Regions from separate parts of the Stenotrophomonas sp. YJH_SMC_57 genome, predicted to be linked through region 1. Evidence: riboswitches for the same ligand, from Rfam matches in the RefSeq annotation. Region 1 holds a riboswitch; the other holds the start of a gene.

Region 1 (3,411 bases):
CCAGCGCGGTCTGCGGCAGGAAGCGCGACAGGCGGCTGTGCCGCTGTGGGGTGCCGCGCTTGTCGTACGCGCGTTCATCCAGGCGCACGAAGCGGCCACCGGCCAGCCACTGCCAGTCGTCACCGAAGCTCATCCGGTCCAGTGCGAAGAATGCGGTCTGGCGGCTGTCCAGGCGTCGCGCGGACGGACCCGGCATCTTCGGCGACGGCTCGAACACCGGCACCTGCGTGTCGTGGATGTTGCTGGTGCCGACGTACTCGTTGACGCTGGGGCGCTTGTCCACGGTGCGGCGGAAATAGTCGGCGCCGACAGTCAGCTGGTGGCCGACCGTGCCGGTCTCGAAGCGGCCGCGCAGCTCGGCACGCGCCTGCTGGTTGCGCCGGGTGTCGTCGGGGCTGCGGTAGTCGTAGATGTCGTAGTCGCCATTGGGGGCGAAGTAGTTGCCCGGCACACTTCCATCGGCGCACTGCGCGGCGTAATAGCAGCCGTAGGCGAAGGCGACGTTGTCATCGATCACCGAGCGGCTGTGGCCGACAGAGACGCGCGACTGCCACGCGTCGTTGAAGTCGTAGGTGTGCAGAGCGGTGATGTTGGTGCTGGCGATATCCACCGGGCGCTGCCACGGCTGGTAGCCGAGCAGATGCTCGCGGTCGACACCGCGCGGCAGGTCACGCGCGCCCAGCAGCTGGTAGCCGGACACCGAGCGCTGCGAGCTGGTCTGGTAGTTGGCATCCACTTCCAGCTTGCCGCGCTCGCCGATCAGCCAGTCGGCGGCCAGCGAGTAGAAGTTGCGGCGGCCATCGGCGTGCTCGACGTAGGAATTGCTGGAATCCCAGGCGGCGTTCAGGCGCAGGCCGAAGCGCGGGGTGATCCAGTGGCCGACATCGACGGCGACGTAGCGCGAGCCTTCCGAATCGGTGCCGAGCGTGGCGGTGCGCACTTCGGCCGGACGCTTGCCGATGTAGTTGATGATGCCACCTGGTGCCATCACGCCGGCGGCCAGGCCGGCTTCACCCTTGAGGATCTCCACCGCCTGCACGTTCTCCAGCGCCAGGCGCTGTTCGCCAGCGATGGACAGGCCGTTGAAGCGATAGCCGGTGGCGGCATCGAGCGCGAATCCGCGGATGGCGATGTTCTGGTAATAGCCCACGGGTGCATACGCATCACCCAGCGAGGCATCGTTGCTGGCCAGCTCGGACAGCGAACGCACCTGGCGGCGGTCGAGGTAGTCGCGCTCGAGCACGTTCACCGAAGCTGGCGTGTCCTTCCACGAACCGCCACCGAAGGCATTCACGCGTGAGGTATCCGCCTTCGGTTTGCCGGCCTGCACGCGCACCGCCGCCAGTTCGGTGGGCGAACGTTCGGCGCCGGTGGCAGCCGCATCGGCAGCAGCGTCGGCCTCGCTGGCATGCAGCGGCAGCGGCAGCGCGGCGCAGAGGGCGAGGGAGAGCAGGGTGGGGCGCAGGCAGCGGTTCATTCGGTTCGTCTTCGGACAACAAGGGAGACGAAGCGAAGGCGCGCAGGTGCACGGCCCATGACGGGGGTGTGGCTGCGGCTCAAAGCTCCCTACGCCGGTGCAAACCGGATCAGGTTCCAAGGGACTCTCTCAGCCTGGCAGATCCAGGCACCCCCGCTTCAGGTGACCATTTCACTACAAATGGTACGGATTTGCGAGCCGGTGGCGTTCATGCCGCGGTGTGCAGGGCCTGCAGCAGTGCCTGACCGGGTGGGCTGTGGAACCATGCCGGATGCCCCAGCATGAAGGGCTGCCAGGCCACGTCGGCGTTCGCGGTCGAGCCGGTGACACCTTCGAAGTACTCCACTTCGGACAGTGCGAAGTCGAAATGGACCATCGGCAGCAGGTCGGCCAGCAGGTGCACGCGCGCGGCCGACAGCGGCAGCACCTGCCGATAGCCATCGAGCAACGCCCGTGCGATGTCGATGCGTACCGCCTCCATGCCGCGCTTCAGTTCCAGCCACGCCACCGCGTTGCGCTCGATCGCGGTGGCGAGGTCGAACAGTGCGCTGGTGGGCGAGGCCAGGCCGAAATCCAGCACGGTGCTGACCTGGCCGTCGCGCCACAGCAGGTTGGATACGTGCCAGTCGTTGTGCGCCCATAGCCGCGGTTCGTCGCGCAGGCGCTCGGCCAGGCCGCTGTGCCACGGCAATACATCGCGGCGCAGCTGCGTTTCCCACGGGATGCGTGCGAGGTAGCGGGCCAGGCCGGGGCGTGTGGGCAGGTCCGCCTTGATCGCTGCAATCGGATCGTCGGCACGGATGAGATCGTCGCGCGCGACCAGCAGATGGGTACTGCGCTGGGGCGCGTGGTAGCTGGCCGCAGCGTGGTGCAGTCGCGCCAGCGCGCGACCGGCTTCGCGGGCCTGCACGACATCGGTCAGCAGCGACCACGACACTGCATCGCGGTACAGATCGTCGCCTACGCCAACGGCGTGCAGTTCAAAGGTCCACTCGCCGTGCTCGACGGCGGTATGGCCATCGGCGGCCGCCAGCACCTGCACCACGGGCACGCCTGCCGCCGCGAGATGCGCGATGAAGCGGTGCTCTTCTTCCAGGCAGGCCGCGCTGCGCACGCTGTGGTGATGGCGCTTGATGAACACCGCACCCTGCGCGCCGTCGACAATGGCGGCGGCCGACAGTGGCCGCGGGCTGTGCCAGCGCGGCTGGCTTTGCCCGTCAAGCTGCGGGTAGTGCGCGCGCAGCCAGCCGATGTCCCGTGCGCTGATCGGTGGCCAGTCGGCAGCGACCTCGTCGTTGTTGAGGCCCTGCACGCGGTGGGAGAAGGAAGTCATGCCGCAGCCCGAAAGGGGAAAGTCACATCCAAGGCTGCGCATTCAACGCCATGCCCGCGGCCAACGCAAACGGGCGGGTCATCGACCCGCCCGTCCCTGGACCCGCTCGCGGTGTGCCGTGCCGCCGCTTACCAGCCGCGATGACGGCCGCGATTGTTGTAGTAGCGGTTGTCGTAGTAGCGCTCGCGCTGCCAGCGGCGGTCGTCACCGCGGTCGTAGTAGCCGCTGCGGTAGTAGCCACGGTCGTATCGGCGGTCGTAGCGGTTGTCGTAGTAGCGGTTGTCGTAATAGCGACGGTCGCGGCGGTCGGAGGTGGTCAGGTTGCCGATCGCACCGCCGGCCACGGCGCCACCGACGGTGGCGGCGGGATCGCCATTGGAGAGCAGGTTGCCGGCCACGCCACCGACCACGGCGCCGACCAGGGTGCGCTTGTCCTTCCTCGACATCGCGCTGGCATCGCTGACCACGGCGACACCGGCCACCAGTGCCAAGGCCATCGCCAGACCACGGAAGCTGAGTGTGGAAGTACTGAGCATGTTCGTTCTCCTGTGAGGTGCATGCCACGCTGGGCAGGGAGGGCGCGGGGCGCCCCGGCTGCCGT
Region 2 (3,411 bases), on a different contig from region 1:
CACTGGTGATGTGGTCGTAGCCCGGTGCGATGTCGGTGGTCAGCGGTCCCAGCGTATAGAACGGCGCTTCGCCGCACTCGCGCAGTTGCTTGTCCATGTTCTCCTTGATCAACTGCATCGGCACGTGGCCGGGCCCTTCGATCATGATCTGCACGTCGTGCTTCCAGGCAATCTTCGTCAGCTCGCCCAGCGTTTCCAGTTCGCCGAACTGCGCGGCATCGTTGGCATCGGCGATGCAGCCCGGGCGCAGGCCGTCGCCCAGCGAGAAGGTCACGTCGTAAGCCTTCATGATCTCGCAGATCTCTTCGAAATGCGTGTAGAGGAAGTTCTCCTTGTGGTGTGCCAGGCACCACTTGGCCATGATCGATCCGCCACGGCTGACGATGCCGGTCACCCGCTTGGCGGTAAGCGGCACATAGCGCAGCAGCACGCCGGCATGGATGGTGAAGTAGTCCACGCCCTGTTCGGCCTGCTCGATCAGCGTGTCGCGGAAGATCTCCCAGGTCAGCGCTTCGGCGCGGCCGTCGACCTTCTCCAGCGCCTGGTAGATCGGCACGGTACCGATCGCCACCGGCGAATTGCGGATGATCCACTCGCGGGTTTCGTGGATGTGCTTGCCGGTGGACAGGTCCATCACCGTGTCGCCGCCCCAGCGGATCGCCCACACCAGCTTCTCCACCTCCTCGGCGATGCCGGAGGACACCGCGCTGTTGCCGATGTTGGCATTGATCTTGGTAAGGAAGTTGCGGCCGATGATCATCGGCTCGCTTTCCGGATGGTTGATGTTGTTGGGCAGCACCGCACGGCCGCGGGCGATCTCGTCGCGCACGAATTCCGGCGTGATGATCTTCTGGATCGACGCACCGAACGCCTCGCCGGGGTGCTGCTGCAGCAGGCCTGCATCGCGGATCGCATCCAGCCGCTGGTTCTCGCGGATGGCGACGAATTCCATTTCCGGCGTGATGATGCCGCGGCGTGCGTAATGCATCTGGGTGACGTTGGCGCCGGCACGTGCACGGCGCGGCAGGGTGCGTGCGGGGAAGCGCACCGCATCGAGCTTCGGGTCATGCTCGCGATCGCGACCGAAGGAAGAACTCAGGCCTTCGAGCTGCTCGGTGTCGCCACGCTCTTCCACCCAGCCGCGACGCAGCGCTGGCAAGCCAGCGGACAGATCGATGCGCACTTCCGGATCGGTATACGGGCCCGACGTGTCGTAGACCGTGACCGGTGCATTCTCTTCGCCACCGAACAGCGTCGGCGTGCGGGTCAGCGCGATCTCGCGCATCGGCACCTGCAGGTCCGGGCGCGAGCCGGGCACGTGGATCTTGCGCGAGCCGGGAATGGGCCGGGTCACGGATTCGGAGAGTTGCTGGGCCTGTTGCTGCAGGGCAGAGAGCTGTGCGTTCATCGGGCATCGTCCAGGAAGGTCAGGGACGAAGCGGCGGCGCACTGCCGCCACGCGCGGACGGTCCCTGGGCGGAGTCCGGGCATGGCAACATTGCAAAGCTTCCCTACGCCGGTATGAGCCGGATCAGGTTCCAAGGGACTGTCTCAACCGTGGCCGTTTGGCCGCGGTACCCCCGCTTCTTGCTGCGCATTAGAGCATAGAAAGCACTGCAGCTCATGACCGTTGCAGCCGCGCATCGCGTGGATTCGTTGTTTCTGTACTAACAGAGCCGTGACATCGCGTTCAGTAACGTGCACGTCCGTCGCATTCCAGCGACCGATGCTTCCTTCGCCGCCGACGCGGCCCCTGCCCGGCTCGCGCTGCACGCCGCCGGCCCCTCGCTGCAAGCTCTGCTCGCTCCCCTCAATCCCTTGATCGGAGAAGCTCCTTCATGGTGTTTCGCATTTCCATCGCACTGGTGCTCGTCCTGGTGCTGCTGGCTGGCTTCGCGCCCGGCCCGTTCAATACCGTCGTCCAGTCGGTACTCGCCGATGTCATCCGCAGTGTCGGTTGGCTCTATCTTCTGGTCGTGTTCCTGGCGCTGACCTTCCTGATGTACCTGGCCTTCGGTCGTTTCGGCAACCTGCGCATCGGCGGTGAAGATGCCGAACCGGAGTTCTCGCGCGCCAGCTGGATGTCGATGCTGTTCGCCGCAGGCATGGGCATCGGCCTGGTGTTCTGGGGCGCCGCCGAGCCGATTTCCCACTTCACCAAGCCACCGGAAGGCCTGGCCCCGCAGAGCATGGACGCGGCGCGGGCTTCGATGCGCTATGCATTCTTCCATTGGGGCCTGCACCCCTGGGCAATCTACGCGCTGATCGGCCTGGCGATGGCCTGGTTCCAGTTCAACCGCAACGGCCGCGGCCTGGTCAGCGACATGCTGCAGCCGATCATCGGCCGCCACCATCGCGGCTGGATCGGGCGCGTGGTCAACATTGCAGCGGTCGTTGCCACTGCGATTGGCGTGGCCACCACGCTGGGCTTCGGCACCATCCAGATCGCTGCCGGCATGGAGCGCGTGTTCGGCCTGCACGCGGGCGTGCCCCTGCAGCTGACCATCATCGCCATCGCGTTCGTGCTGTACATGGCGTCCACCGCCAGTGGCGTGGAGCGCGGAGTGAAGTGGCTGTCCAACTTCAACCTAGCGCTGGCCGCGCTGCTGGCCGCCACCGTACTGGTGCTGGGCCCGACCGGATTCATCTTCGATACGTTCACCACCACCCTGGGCTCGTACCTCAACCAGCTGGTGACGATGAGTCTGCGCATGTCGCCGTTCTCGGGCAGCACCTGGGTGGCGGACTGGACCATCTTCTACTGGGCGTGGTGGATTTCCTGGGCTCCGTTCGTCGGCTCGTTCATCGCGCGCATCTCGCGCGGACGCAGTGTCCGCGAGTTCGTCATCGGCGTGGTGCTGGCACCGACCGTGCTGGGCTTCTTCTGGTTCGCGGTGTTTGGCGGCACCGCGCTGTGGGCGCAGATCTTCGGCCATGCCGATCTGGTACAGGCACTGGGCAACGGCTATGAAACGGTGCTGTTCACCCTGTTTGACAGCATGCCGCTGCCCTTGCTGCTTTCCTGCATCGCGCTGGTGCTGCTGATGATCTTCTTCGTGACATCGGCCGATTCGGCGGTGCTGGTGCTGGCCAGCATGTCCACCGATGAAGCGGGCGATCCGCCGTTGAAGCGCAAGCTGGCCTGGGGCATCGCGGTGGCATTGATCGCAGCGGCACTGCTGCTGGCGGGCGGCCTGGATGCGCTGCAGGGCATGATCACGATCGCGGCATTGCCATTTGCGCTGCTGATGGTGCTGGTGATGGTGTCGCTGTACCGGGTGCTGGACCAGGAGTACACGCGCGAGCGGCGGCAGGCACAGCGCCAGCGGCACATGATCGATGCGTGGATAGCGCGCGAGATGGCAGCGCAGGAAGAGACGCAGGCGGAGGCGGCACGCGCGCAGGATTCGG

What was found. A riboswitch is a leader RNA that binds a small molecule or an ion and turns the genes downstream of it on or off. The one in region 1 is predicted to bind thiamine pyrophosphate.
Region 2: linked by a shared signal. The riboswitch ahead of thiC (phosphomethylpyrimidine synthase ThiC) and the one ahead of AC5P7U_RS06700 (TonB-dependent receptor) in region 1 are both predicted to bind thiamine pyrophosphate.

Annotation. Positions count from the first base shown of each region.
Region 1 covers NZ_JCAFSZ010000004.1:194,384-197,794, forward strand. The annotation lists gene AC5P7U_RS06700 (TonB-dependent receptor) at 1-1,477, opposite strand, end outside; TPP riboswitch at 1,547-1,642, opposite strand; gene AC5P7U_RS06705 (phosphotransferase enzyme family protein) at 1,686-2,810, opposite strand; gene AC5P7U_RS06710 (glycine zipper 2TM domain-containing protein) at 2,939-3,346, opposite strand.
Region 2 covers NZ_JCAFSZ010000011.1:46,801-50,211, forward strand. The annotation lists gene thiC (phosphomethylpyrimidine synthase ThiC) at 1-1,408, opposite strand, end outside; TPP riboswitch at 1,491-1,592, opposite strand; gene AC5P7U_RS15880 (BCCT family transporter) at 1,839-3,411, shown strand, end outside.